Luteibacter rhizovicinus DSM 16549: one gene and its partner. The protein of the gene in region 2 interacts with the protein of the main gene of each other region in a pairwise test. Links are inferred from orthologs where the notes say so. Each region holds a gene or a part of one and is shown on either strand. Other genes may lie near its edges.

Region 1 (7,068 bases), 620 kb from region 2 along the record:
TACTCGGCAACACGTTCAAGTTCACCCCGTCCATTCTCGAGACCGGCAGCTCGATCGCCTCGACCATCGCCAACCAGTTCGGTGAGGCCGAAGGCCTGCAGAAGTCGGCGCTGATGGCGATCGCCTTCCTCCTCTTCGTGGTGACCTTCATCGTGCTGATGATCGCCCGCCTCATGCTTCGCCGCCTGGCTTCGAAGGAAGGCTCCTGATGTCCGCCTCGCTCTACACCACGCGCCGCATCAAGAACATCGCCGCGATGATCCTGAGCGTCGCCGCGACCTGCATCGGCCTGCTCTTCCTGGCCTGGATCCTCTGGGAAACGCTGAGCCAGGGCATCGCCGGCCTCAAGCCCGCGCTGTTCACCAAAATCACCGCCTATCGCGAAGAAGGTGGTCTGGCCAACGCCATGGTCGGCAGCCTGATCCTCAACGTGCTCGGCATCCTGATCGCCACGCCGATCGGCGTCATGGCGGGTACCTGGCTGGCTGAGTATTCGCGCCGCTCGAAGCTCGGGCCGACCATCCGCTTCCTCAACGACATCCTGCTGTCCGCGCCCTCGATCGTGCTGGGCCTGTTCGTCTACACGATCATCGTGCTCCCCTCGAAGTGGCTGACCAACGGCGACGTGACGTTCTCCGGCATCGCCGGCGGCATCGCGCTGGCCCTGATCGCCCTGCCCGTCATCGTCCGCACCACCGACGAAATGCTCCGCCTGGTACCCGGTACGCTGCGGGAAGCCGCGCTGTCCCTGGGCGTGCCGCAGTGGAAGCTCACCGTGCAGATCCTGATCCGCGCCGCGCGCTCGGGTATCGTCACCGGTGTGCTGCTGGCTCTCGCCCGCATCAGCGGCGAAACCGCGCCGCTGCTGTTCACGGCGTTCGGCAACAACTTCATGACCTTCAATCCGATCGACAAGATGCCGAGCCTGCCCCAGGTCATTTACGAATACACGAAGGACCCGAGCCCGGATATCAACACCCTCGCCTGGGCCGGCGCCTTCGTCCTGACCATGTTCGTGCTCGCACTCAGCCTCATCGCCCGCTTTGTATTCTCGCGCTCCAAGGTGTCCCATGACTAACATGAACGAAGTCGCCTCCAAGCCGGGTTTCGGCACCTCGCCGCACGAATCGGGCGTCGATCTCGGCCAGGTACCGGCGAAGATGACCGTGCGCGACCTCAACTTCCATTACGGCGAATTCCACGCGCTGAAGAGCATCGCGATGGACGTGCCGGAAAAGAAGGTCACCGCCATCATCGGGCCGTCCGGCTGCGGCAAGTCCACCCTGCTGCGCATCTTCAACCGCATCTACGCGATCTATCCGAACCTGCGCGCCAGCGGCGAGATCGTGCTCGACGGCGAAAATATCCTCGACCCGAAGTACTCGCTCAACCGCCTGCGTAGCAAGGTCGGCATGGTGTTCCAGAAGCCGGTCCCGTTCCCGATGACCATCTTCGAGAACGTCGCCTATGGCATTCGTCACCACGAGAAGCTCAACCGCACCGACATGGAAGGTCGTGTCGAACAGGCCCTGCGCGGCGCCGCGCTGTGGGACGAAGTGAAGGACAAGCTCAAGCAGAGCGCACTCGGCCTCTCCGGCGGTCAGCAGCAGCGCCTGTGCATCGCCCGCGGTATCGCGCTGAAGCCGGAAGTGCTGCTGCTCGACGAACCGACCTCCGCGCTCGATCCGATCGCCACGAGCCGTATCGAACAGCTGGTGGAAGAGCTGAAAAGCCAGTTCACCATCGTCATCGTCACCCATAACATGCAGCAGGCTGCACGCTGCTCGGACATGACCGCCTTCATGTACATGGGTGAGCTGATCGAGTTCGACCGGACCGAAAAGATCTTCACCAAGCCGAACAAAAAGCAGACCGAAGACTACATTACCGGCCGTTTCGGCTAAGCCCCCTACCGAGGCACGCGATGAACACTCCGCACCAGCACATCATCAAGAGCTACGACGACGAACTGAAGCGCCTCACGCGCGAGATCGTCAAGATGGGCGAGCTCGCCGTCGCCCAGCTCGAAGCCGCCATCGACGTGGTCGAACGCCGTGACGAGCGCGCTGCCCAGCGCGTCGTCGACAATGACGACGCGATCGACGCGCTCGAACAGGAAATCAGCCAGGACGTCGTTCGCCTGCTCGCCCTGCGCGCACCGATCGCCGGCGACCTGCGCAACGTGTTCGCCGCGCTGCGCATTGCCGCGGACATCGAGCGTATCGGCGACTACGCCGCGAACGTGGCCAAGCGGTCGATTCCGCTCAGCCGCGTGGCGCCCATCGCTGTCGTCGGCGGCCTGGCCAATCTCGCCGAGCTCGCCATCCAGGAGCTGCGCGACGTGCTCAAGGCGTACGACGAGCAGGATGCCGAAGCCGCTTACGAAGTCTGGAAAGCCGATGCGCGCCTGGACGAGGAATACACCCTGGTGTTCCGCGCCCTGCTCACCTACATGATGGAAGATCCGCGCAACATCACGCCGTGCACGCACCTGTTGTTCATGGCGAAGAACATCGAGCGCATCGGCGATCACGCGACGAACATCGCGGAGAACGTCTGGTTCGTGGTGAACGGCGAGCCGCTGGTGGCACCGCGGGTCAAGAAAGATACGACGGCCAATCCGGAGTTTTGATTTTGCCGGTGAGGGGTGTCGCGGTACCTGGCGGTTTCGCGAGCACCCTTCGCCGCTGAATCGGCTCCCACAGAAAGCGAAAGCCGGCGACGGCGTGCTCTATGTGGGAGCCGATTTATCGGCGATGCTCTCCGCGCCAACGCCTCAAGCCGTCAGCTTCAACCCAAGAATCCCCACCACGATCAACCCGACGCAAAGCAGCCGCAACGGCTGCGCGGACTCCCCAAACAGGATGATCCCGAGAGTCACCGCGCCGACCGCGCCGATACCGGTCCACACCGCATAAGCGGTACCCAAGGGCAACTTTTTCGTCGCATACGCCAGCAGCACGATGCTTATCACCATGGCGGTGCCGGTAAGCACGCTGGGAATGAGCTTGGTAAAGCCCTCGGTGTATTTCAGGCCAACGGCCCAGGCGATCTCGAAAAGACCCGCCAGAACAAGCACGAACCAATACATGGTGTGGCTCCGCAGAAGCGGGGTCGTCCCCGCGGAGTTGCTGCGCGCCCTGGGGTCGTCCCCAGGGGCAGACCGGCCTTGCGCCGATCTGCACCCATTATACCGAGGGTGTGTAACCCCTCGCTGACCCGACGATCAGGGCAGGCTATCCGGGGTGATCACCGCCGCCTTGCGTGCCTTCACGCCGCGGACGATGCCGTAGACGCTGATCAGGAACCAGGCCATTTCCTGCAGGAACGCCGGCAGGTTGAACATGCCGAAGATCAACGAAAGCAGGATGCCGAAGGCGCCGACCAGGTTCATCACCTGGTAGGTATAGCCCTGCCCCGAGAGCTTGTGGGCCTGGAGCAGGAAGAACGCGACCAACACCAGTGCCACGCCGACCAGGCCGGCCCAGTCATGCCACATCATGCTGCTCATCGTTTTGCTCCTCGCTGCCTCAGGGCTTCGAACAGAACCACGCCGGTGGCGACGGAGACATTCAGGCTCTCCATGCCGCCGGGCATCGGGATCTTCGCCACGAAGTCGCAGGTGTCGCGCGTGAGACGACGCATACCGTCACCCTCGCTACCCATGACCAGTGCGATGGGCCCCTTCAGGTCCATGTCGTAGATCGACTTGTCGGTGTCGCCGTCCAACCCCGTAATCCACACGCCGGCATCCTTGAGCATGCGCAGGGCACGAGCCAGGTTGGTCACGGCAATCAAGGGGATCAGGTCGGCCCCGCCGGCCGAGGCGCGACGAACGGTCGGCGTGATACCGACCGCACGGTCCTTCGGCACCACGACCGCGGTGACGTTTGCCGCCGCCGCACTACGCAGGCAGGCGCCCAGGTTGTGCGGATCGGTCACGCCGTCGAGCACCAGCACGAAGGCGTTGCCACCCGCTGCGTCGAGAAGCGCCGGCAAATGACTCTCGTCACGCAACGGCGGGGTGTCGTATAGCGCGATAACGCCCTGGTGACGTGCTTCGCCACCGAGCTTCTCGAGCTGCTCCTTGCTCACCGGTTTCAGGATGATGCCGAGCTTGCGCGCCAGCGCGGCGATCTCGACCACGCGCGCATTCTTCGAGTTCTGTTCGATCAGAACTTCACGGACACGATCCGGGTCGTTGGCGAGGGCGCCCTCGACCGGATTGATTCCTACGATCCACGACTCACTCATGCTTCTGGCTTGCTCCTGGGTTTACGCGACCGACGCCGTGCCGATTTCTTGGCCGGTGCCGGTGTTTCCGACGTCGCGACCGGCGCCTGCCGGGTCGTCGTCTTCGTCACGGCGGTTTTTTTCGTCGCGGTCTTCCTGGCAGTCGACCTTCCGGCTGACTGCTCACCACGTGCCGGCTGCTCACCACGTGCCGGGCGCTCGGAACGTGCCGGGCGCTCGGAACGTGCCGGGCGCTCGCCCCGGGCGGGCTGCTCGTGTACCGGTGCCTGCGCTGCGGAACGACGACGCGGTGACCGGGACGGCGACGGCTCGCTCGCGGCCGGCTCGGCCGTGCGACGTCGCGATGCCGGCGCGGGGGCCGGATGATGCGCCGCAGGCGCCTCGACCGCAACCGCAGCCTTGGTCTTCTTCTTGCCGAAGATGCTGTCCATCGCCTTCTTCGCGGCGCGGCCGATGGCCTTGCCCGCCTTGGCCATGCCCGAGCTCTCGGCGACCGGCGCGGCTACCGCGACCTTCGGCGCGGGCTTCGGCAACTGGGCCAGGCGCGCGACCAGACGGAAGTCGATCTTGCGATCTTCCAGGCTGGCGCGAAGCACCTGCACACTCACGTAGTCGCCGAGACGATACGTGGAACCCGTGCGCTCGCCGCTAAGCAGATGACGAATGGGATCGAACTTGTAGTAGTCATTCGGCAGCTGCGACACGTGCACGAGACCGGATACGCGCGACGCCGCGAGCTCGACGAACAGACCGAACGAGGTCACGCCCGTGATGGTACCGGCGAATTCCTCGCCAACATGCTTCTCCATCCAGGCGCACTTGAAGCGCTCGTCCACATCGCGCTCGGCCTCTTCGGCACGACGCTCACGCTGCGAACAATGCACGGCCATGGCCGCCATCTGCGTGTCGCTGTAGACGTAGTCGGCCGGCTTGCCCTTGCTCAGCGCATAACGAATGGCGCGATGCACGAGCAGGTCGGGATAGCGACGGATCGGCGAGGTGAAGTGCGCATACGCATCCAGCGCCAGGCCGAAGTGGCCCTGGTTCTCCGGGTGGTAGATCGCCATGCTCTGCGAACGCAGCAGCACCGACTGGATGAGCTCGGCTTCGGGGCGATCGTGCACGCGCTTGAGCAGGGCCGAGAAATCCGCAGGCGTGACTTCGTCCGCCGGCGGCATCTTCAGCTTGAACTCCTTGAGGAAACGCAGGAGGTCTTCGTACTTCTCGGCCGGCGGCGGTGCATGCACGCGATACAACGCGGGAATCTTGCGCTTGGTGAGGTAGCGCGCCGCCTGCACGTTCGCGGCGATCATGCATTCCTCGATCATCTTGTGCGCGTCGTTGCGGTCGGAGGCGCCCATCGATTCGACATCGCCTGCCGGGCCGATGCGGAACTTCACTTCCGGCGTTTCGAAATCGATCGCACCGCGACGCTTGCGCGCCTTGGCCATCACCTTGTAGAGGCGATGCAGGGACTCGATGTGCGGAAGCACGTCGGAGATTTCCTGGCGCACATCGGCGTTGCGCTCGCCGACGGCCTGCCACACCTTGTTATAGGTGAGACGTGCGTGCGAGAACATCACCGCGTCGTAGAACTTCGAGCGCGTGACGTCGCCTTCCTCGTCGATCTCCATGTCGCAGACCATGCACAGGCGTTCCACCTTGGGCATGAGCGAGCAGATACCGTTCGACAGCGTCTCCGGCAGCATGGGTACGACGAAGCCGGGGAAGTACGTGGACGTGCTGCGGTTGTAGCCTTCGACGTCCAGCGGCGTGCCGACTGGCACGTAATGCGAGACGTCGGCGATGGCCACGACAAGGCGGAAACCGCCGTCCTTCAAAGGCTCGGCATAGACGGCATCGTCGAAGTCGCGGGCGTCGTCGCCGTCGATGGTGACCAGCGGCAGCTTGCGAACGTCGACACGACCCTTGCGCTCCTCGGAGGTGACCTTCGGCTCGACTTCCTCGGTCTGGCGAACCACCTGCTGCGGGAACTCGTGCGGGAGGTCGTGGCTGGCGATCGCCATCTCGACGACCAGGGACGGCTGCAGGCGCTGGCCGAGGACGGCGCGGATCGTGCCCATCGGGCCCCGGTGCGGGGTCGGCGGGTCGGTGATCTCGACGACCACGATCTCACCGGAATTGGCCCCGGACTCGCGGCCTGCGGGAATCATGATGTTCTGGTGCAGGCGGCGGTCGTCCGGCTCGACCAGGGTCACGCCGTTTTCAATGACCACACGGCCGACCAGGCGCGGCGAACGGCGCTCGAGCACCTCGACGATCGCACCCTGGCGACGGCCGCGGCGGTCGATACCGACCACGCTGGCCAGCACGCGGTCACCGTGCAGCACGCTGCGCATCTGCGCGGGCGAGAGGTAGAGATCTTCCTCGCCACTCTCGTCGGGACGGAGGAAGCCGTAGCCTTCGGCATTGGCGATAACACGGCCCGGGATCAGGCTGAGCTTCTGCGCCGGGGCGTAGTCGCCCTTGCGGTTCCGCAGGAGCTGCCCGTCACGGACCATCGCGCCCAGGCGCTTGCCCAGGGCATTGATCTCGTAATCGGTGAACAGGCGCAGCGCGTGGGCGATGCTCTCTTCCGAGAGGAGTTCGCCGCGGTCGTCGAGCAGCGCCAGGATGGCCTCGCGGCTGGGGATCGGCTGATCGTAGAGCGCAGCCTCCCGGTCGGCATGGGGATCGATCACGGCGGCTGCCGGGCGATCACGATACTTGTCCAGCGCCTTGCCGGGGCGGCTGGCCTTGGGTTTACGGGGGCCGCGATCGGCTCCCGAACCTGAGTTTTTCTTCGTCACGTAA
Region 2 (5,318 bases):
GAACATTGCCGGCGAACTCGACCAGGCCTTCGACATCCACGCGGCCGCCGGCACACGGCTGGGCGGTGTGCATCTGGAACTCACCGGTGAGGACGTTACCGAATGCCTCGGCGGCGCCCGCGATCTGGTCGAGGGCGATCTCGACCGTGCGTACCGCTCGATGGTCGATCCACGCCTGAACTACGAACAGTCGCTGGAGATGGCGATGCTGATCGTGCGGAAGTCAGGTGGCATGGTTTGATTGCTGCAAACATGTGTTAACCGAGCCCGGCCTTGCGCCGGGCTTTTTTTGGCGTATCGGTTCACTCGCGTTGCGAGTGCGCGTTTTGAGCGGCTCGCGCCGCCGCTCGCGTGGAGGTTCGTCGCGCAGAGCCTTCGGTGCCCACCCTCGCTGGGGAGGGTGGACACCAAGGTCTCCTGCGCGAGACGCTCAAGTGTTACGAGCTCGAGCGCAACGCATGTTGCGCACGAGCCCAGGCCACGTGTTCACGCACGACGTCCGACGGATCATCCGCGCGTGCTTCGAGTGCGGTGAGAATCTCGGTGCTCGTCGGTGCGTTGCCCAATCCAACGGCGAGATTGCGCAGCCAGCCTTCGTAGCCGGTGCGGCGGATCGCCATGCCTTCGGTGCGGGACAGGAACTCCGCTTCGGTCCATGCGAAGAGATCCACCAGCTTCGGTCCATCCAGGCTATGACGTGGCGCGAAGTCGGGCTCGGTCGCTTCTTGTGCGAACTTGTTCCAGGGGCAGATCAGCTGGCAGTCGTCGCAACCGAAGATACGGTTGCCGATCGGCGCGCGTAGTTCTTCGGGGATGCTGCCCTTCAGTTCGATGGTGAGGTAGGAGATGCATTTGCGCGCGTCCAGGCGATACGGCGCGACGATGGCCTGGGTCGGGCAGATGTCGATGCAGCGCCGGCAGCTGCCGCAATGCGCGGTGGCGGGCTCGTCCACCGGCAAGGGGAGATCGGTGTACAGCTCGCCGAGGAAGAAATACGAGCCGGCGCGCTTGTTGATCACAACGGTGTGCTTGCCGATCCAGCCGAGGCCGGCATTACGGGCGAGTGCCTTTTCGAGCACGGGGGCGGAGTCGACGTACGCGCGGTAGCCGAAGTCGCCGATGCGCTCGCCGATGCGCGCGGCGAGCTTCTGCAGTCGGTTGCGCATGACCTTGTGATAATCACGGCCGAGTGCGTACCGGGCCACGTAGGCCTTGTCGCCATCGTTGATCACCTCCCACGCATTCGCGGTGCCGGGGGGGATGTAATCCATACGGACGGAGACCACGCGCAGGGTGCCGGGCTCGAGTTCGGCAGGGCGGCTGCGACGCGTTCCGTGACGGGACATGTATTCCATCTCGCCGTGATGGCCGTCCGCCAGCCAGCGCTCCAGGTAGGCCTCGTCGTTGCCGAGGTCGGTGCCGGAGATGCCGACGTCGGCAAACCCGAGCTCGCGTGCCCACGCCTTGATGTCAGTGGCGAGGATGGCGTAGTCGATGGAGGGTGGGGCGGACATACGTGCATTCTACTTGCCCCTTCTATAATCCCCCGATGACCGCACCCAAACTCGGCACCGCTCTCTTCACTTCAGCGCAGGCCCGCGCGATCGACCAGCGCGCGACGGCCGAGCTCGGGATCCCGGGATTCGAGCTGATGACACGTGCGGCGGCGGCAGCCTTCGCCATGTTGCACGAGCGCTGGCCGGTGGCCGAGCGGCTACGGGTGGTCTGTGGTGCGGGCAACAACGGCGGCGACGGCTATCTGGTGGCTCGCGACGCACTTGCCGCCGGCCTGGACGTCGATCTGGTCGCTCTCGGCGAACCCAGGGGCGTCGATGCCATCAGGGCTCGCGACACCTTCGTCGCGGCGGGTGGTGAGCCGGTTTCCCTGGCGACCTGGACGGCACTCCCGCCGGCCGACGTGCTGGTCGACGCGATCTACGGCACCGGTCTGAACCGGGCGCCCGAAGGGGATGCACGCCAGGCGATCGAGGCCATGAACGCGTATGGCGCACCCATCCTGGCGCTCGATCTTCCCTCGGGCCTCTCCGCCGACACGGGCGCCACGCCCGGCGTGGCGATCCGCGCGGAGGCGACCGCTACGTTCATCGTGCACAAGCGCGGTTTGCATACCTTTCACTGCGAAGTCGCCGGCGACATCGCGCTGCATACGCTCGGGCTTCCGGAAACGCTGTTCGACTCGCCGGATTCGCATCTCCTGCTGCCCGGGCACCTGCCACCGCGGCCGCGCGAGTCGAACAAGGGAACGAACGGCCACGTGCTCGCCATCGGCGGTGACCATGGCATGGGCGGGGCGGTGCGCATGGCTGCCGAGGCCGCGCTGCGCACGGGCGCCGGTCTGGTCAGTGTCGCCACCCGAGACGAGCACGTGCTGGCCATGAATGCCGCGCGGCCGGAGCTGATGGCGCACGGCGTCAACGGCCCGCAGGCCCTGCAACCCATGCTGGAAAAGGCCTCGGTGCTCGCACTCGGTCCCGGCCTGGGTCAGGCAGCCTGGGGGCACGCTCTATGGACCACCGCGCTCGACGCCGATCTGCCGACGGTGCTCGACGCCGATGGCCTGAACCTGCTCCATGCCGAAGAGCGGTCCCTGCCCAGGATAGTCGTGCTGACGCCGCATCCCGGCGAGGCCGGTCGCTTGCTGGGTATCGACACGAAAGCCGTGCAGGCCGATCGCTTCGCTGCCGTGCGTGAAATGGCCAGGCGCTTCAAGGCGGTGGTCGTGCTCAAGGGCAACGGCAGCCTGATCGCCTCGGCGGCCGGCGAGGTCGCCGTCTGCCCCTGGGGTAACCCGGGCATGGCCAGTGGAGGCATGGGTGACACCCTCACCGGGATCATCGCGGCGCTGTTGGCGCAGGGGTGTAACGCCTATGAGGCAGCCTGCCTTGGCGTGAGCCTGCATGCCCGGGCTGGTGACGTCGCCGCCCAGATGGGCGAGCGCGGGCTGCTTGCCGGCGACCTGCTCGAGCCACTGCGCCGCCTCGTCAATGGGCTGGACGCATGAGCGCCGTCGCCGAGCTGATCCTCGCGGACGAGGAGGCCACCATGGCGCTGGGTCGCCGACTGGCGGACGTTCTCGACGCCGACGGCCTCGTCGCTTTTCTTTATGGCGACCTGGGCGCGGGCAAGACCACGTTCGCCCGCGCCTTTCTCAAGGCGCTCGGTGTCGGCGAGCGGGTCAAGAGTCCGACCTACAGCCTGGTCGAGGGCTACGAGCTCGGCGAGCGGCAGGCCTTCCATCTGGATCTTTATCGCATCGCCGATCCGGGCGAGCTGGAGTGGCTGGGCCTGGACAGCCTGGCGGAGCCCGGCGCCATCGTCCTGGTGGAATGGCCGGAACGGGGTGCCGGTGCCTTGCCGCCCGTCGATCTGGCCTTGAGTTTTCGTCACGAAGGGCCGGGCAGGGCGGTCCGACTCGAGCCGACGTCGCCTAAGGGCGAGCAGATCGTCGCCGCGCTGACCCTGGCGCCGACACCGCAGGCCTAGCATGCGCCCTTGTCCGCGGTTTACGGCCTTTATCCCTGAAAACAGGGGTTTTTCGGCATGCGACGACGTGTCGCTTGCGGCACATTCCTGTACGCCGGTTGACGAAGGTTTCGCAGGTTATGGATTATCAAGGGAAAACGTCTTGCATTCGTCGGGCGCTTGCAGTTCAATCCGGGCCGTATGAGGGGAATGACTATCAAACTTGGCCTGCTTGCGTGCGTGACCGCCATCGCGACGCTGACGGCTGTCGCCGTTTCGGCTGCCGACGTGAAAGCAGCCCGCGCCTGGGCGGGTCCGGAATACACCCGCGTGGTCTTCGATCTGTCCGGTCCGGCCGCCTACAAGATGTCGCAGGGCGATGTGCCCGGCAGCGTCGTGCTGGATATCGCGGGTAGCTCGGTGACGGGTGATTTTTCGGCGCCGGGCGGACAAGGCCTGTTCAAATCGATGAGCGTGAGCAAGCAGGGTGGCTCGGCGCGGCTGGTCGCGACGGTCGATCCCAGGGCGAAGCCGAAGAGCTTCCTGCTCAAGCCGGCCGGCGACTACGGCTATCGCCTGGTGCTGGATCTCTATCCGGGTGGGCAGAGCGATCCGGGCGACAACCCGCCCCCGGCCGCCGACCACGACTCGCCGTCCGTCGCGTCAGCTGGCAACGACGACGACGCTGAGGCATCCGCGCCAGCGCAGGCGCCCCTGCCGACACGCGGCAGCCGCAACTCGCGCAGCAAGTCGGTGCCGGCGGGCAAGCCTCCCATGCTGCCCACCGGTGACCGCAAGGTGGTGGTCGCCATCGACGCCGGTCATGGCGGCGAAGATCCGGGCGCGAAAGGCGCGACCGGCCTTCGCGAGAAGGACGTCACCCTCCAGGTGGCCCGCGAACTGGCTGACCAGATCAACCGCCAGCCCGGCATGCAGGCCGTTCTGACGCGCAACGGCGACTACTTCATTCCGTTGAAGCGGCGCTACGAAATCGCGCGGGAGCACAACGCGGACATGTTCGTGTCCATCCACGCCGACGCCTTCAAGAACGGCGACGCCAAGGGCTCCTCCGTCTGGGTGCTGTCCCCGCGCGGCAAGACCAGTGAGGCCTCACGCTGGCTGGCCGATCGTGAAAACCGCGCCGATCTGGTCGGCGGCGTTTCGCTCGACGACAAGGACGACAGTCTTGCCGCCGTCCTGCTGGACCTCCAGCAGGGCTACGCCATGCAGGCCAGCGAATCCATCGCCGGCAACGTGCTCAAGGCCTTGGGTCGCCTGGGCCCGACGCATCGCGGCTATGTCGAGCGCGCCAACTTCGTCGTGCTGCGCTCGCCGGACGTTCCGTCGATCCTGGTCGAGACCGCGTTCATCACCAACCCGGCGGAAGAAACCCGTCTGCGTGACGACGGTCATCGCCGCGAACTGGCCACGGCCGTGCTCGGCGGTGTGCGCAATTATTTCGAATCGATGCCGCCGCCGGGCACGTGGTTTGCCGCCCAGGCCGCACGCCGCAACGGTGGCTCGCTGGCCAGCACCGCGGCGTCCGCACCAGCGGCGCCGGCCGTCGCTGCCGACGCCGGTGCGGTCGCCTCGGATGCGGTCAAGGCGGCCACGCGCGCTACGCCACCCCGAAAGACCCTGGCCAGGGCCGACACCACGGCCTCGGTGGCGAAGGCATCGAACGGTCGCGCCGATGACAACGTGCGTGACCTGCACCGGGTCAACCGGGGTGAGACGCTCACCGGTATCGCCAACCAGTACGGCGTGTCCGTTGGCGCGCTGAAGATGGCCAACAAGATGAACGACGACAACGTCCGCATCGGCTCGGTCATGGT

Evidence for each region.
Region 1: the proteins of BJI69_RS12280 (region 2) and rlmB interact in binary tests that used the Escherichia coli proteins (3 or more experiments, as listed by UniProt). The link is inferred for Luteibacter rhizovicinus DSM 16549 from one-to-one orthologs.

The regions. Positions count from the first base shown.
Region 1 is NZ_CP017480.1:3,318,707-3,325,774, reverse strand. The notes cover bases 2,382-5,380. They hold rlmB (23S rRNA (guanosine(2251)-2'-O)-methyltransferase RlmB), read right to left. Parts: upstream 4,255-5,380; coding sequence 3,508-4,254; downstream 2,382-3,507. Other genes in these bases: rnr (ribonuclease R), read right to left, coding at 4,251-5,380; BJI69_RS15250 (CBU_0592 family membrane protein), read right to left, coding at 3,227-3,511; sugE (quaternary ammonium compound efflux SMR transporter SugE), read right to left, coding at 2,777-3,091; phoU (phosphate signaling complex protein PhoU), read left to right, coding at 2,382-2,632. Outside these bases: phosphate ABC transporter permease subunit PstC, read left to right, coding at 1-209; phosphate ABC transporter permease PstA, read left to right, coding at 209-1,078; phosphate ABC transporter ATP-binding protein PstB, read left to right, coding at 1,080-1,904; more of phoU, read left to right, coding at 1,925-2,381; more of rnr, read right to left, coding at 5,381-7,064. UniProt on the Escherichia coli protein: Specifically methylates the ribose of guanosine 2251 in 23S rRNA.
Region 2 is NZ_CP017480.1:2,698,673-2,703,990, forward strand. What follows is about bases 850-3,785. They hold BJI69_RS12280 (bifunctional ADP-dependent NAD(P)H-hydrate dehydratase/NAD(P)H-hydrate epimerase), read left to right. Parts: upstream 850-1,549; coding sequence 1,550-3,022; downstream 3,023-3,785. Other genes in these bases: queG (tRNA epoxyqueuosine(34) reductase QueG), read right to left, coding at 850-1,514; tsaE (tRNA (adenosine(37)-N6)-threonylcarbamoyltransferase complex ATPase subunit type 1 TsaE), read left to right, coding at 3,019-3,504; BJI69_RS12290 (N-acetylmuramoyl-L-alanine amidase), read left to right, coding at 3,685-3,785. In the rest of the region: BJI69_RS12270 (class II 3-deoxy-7-phosphoheptulonate synthase), read left to right, coding at 1-241; more of queG, read right to left, coding at 438-849; more of BJI69_RS12290, read left to right, coding at 3,786-5,318. UniProt on the Escherichia coli protein: Bifunctional enzyme that catalyzes the epimerization of the S- and R-forms of NAD(P)HX and the dehydration of the S-form of NAD(P)HX at the expense of ADP, which is converted to AMP.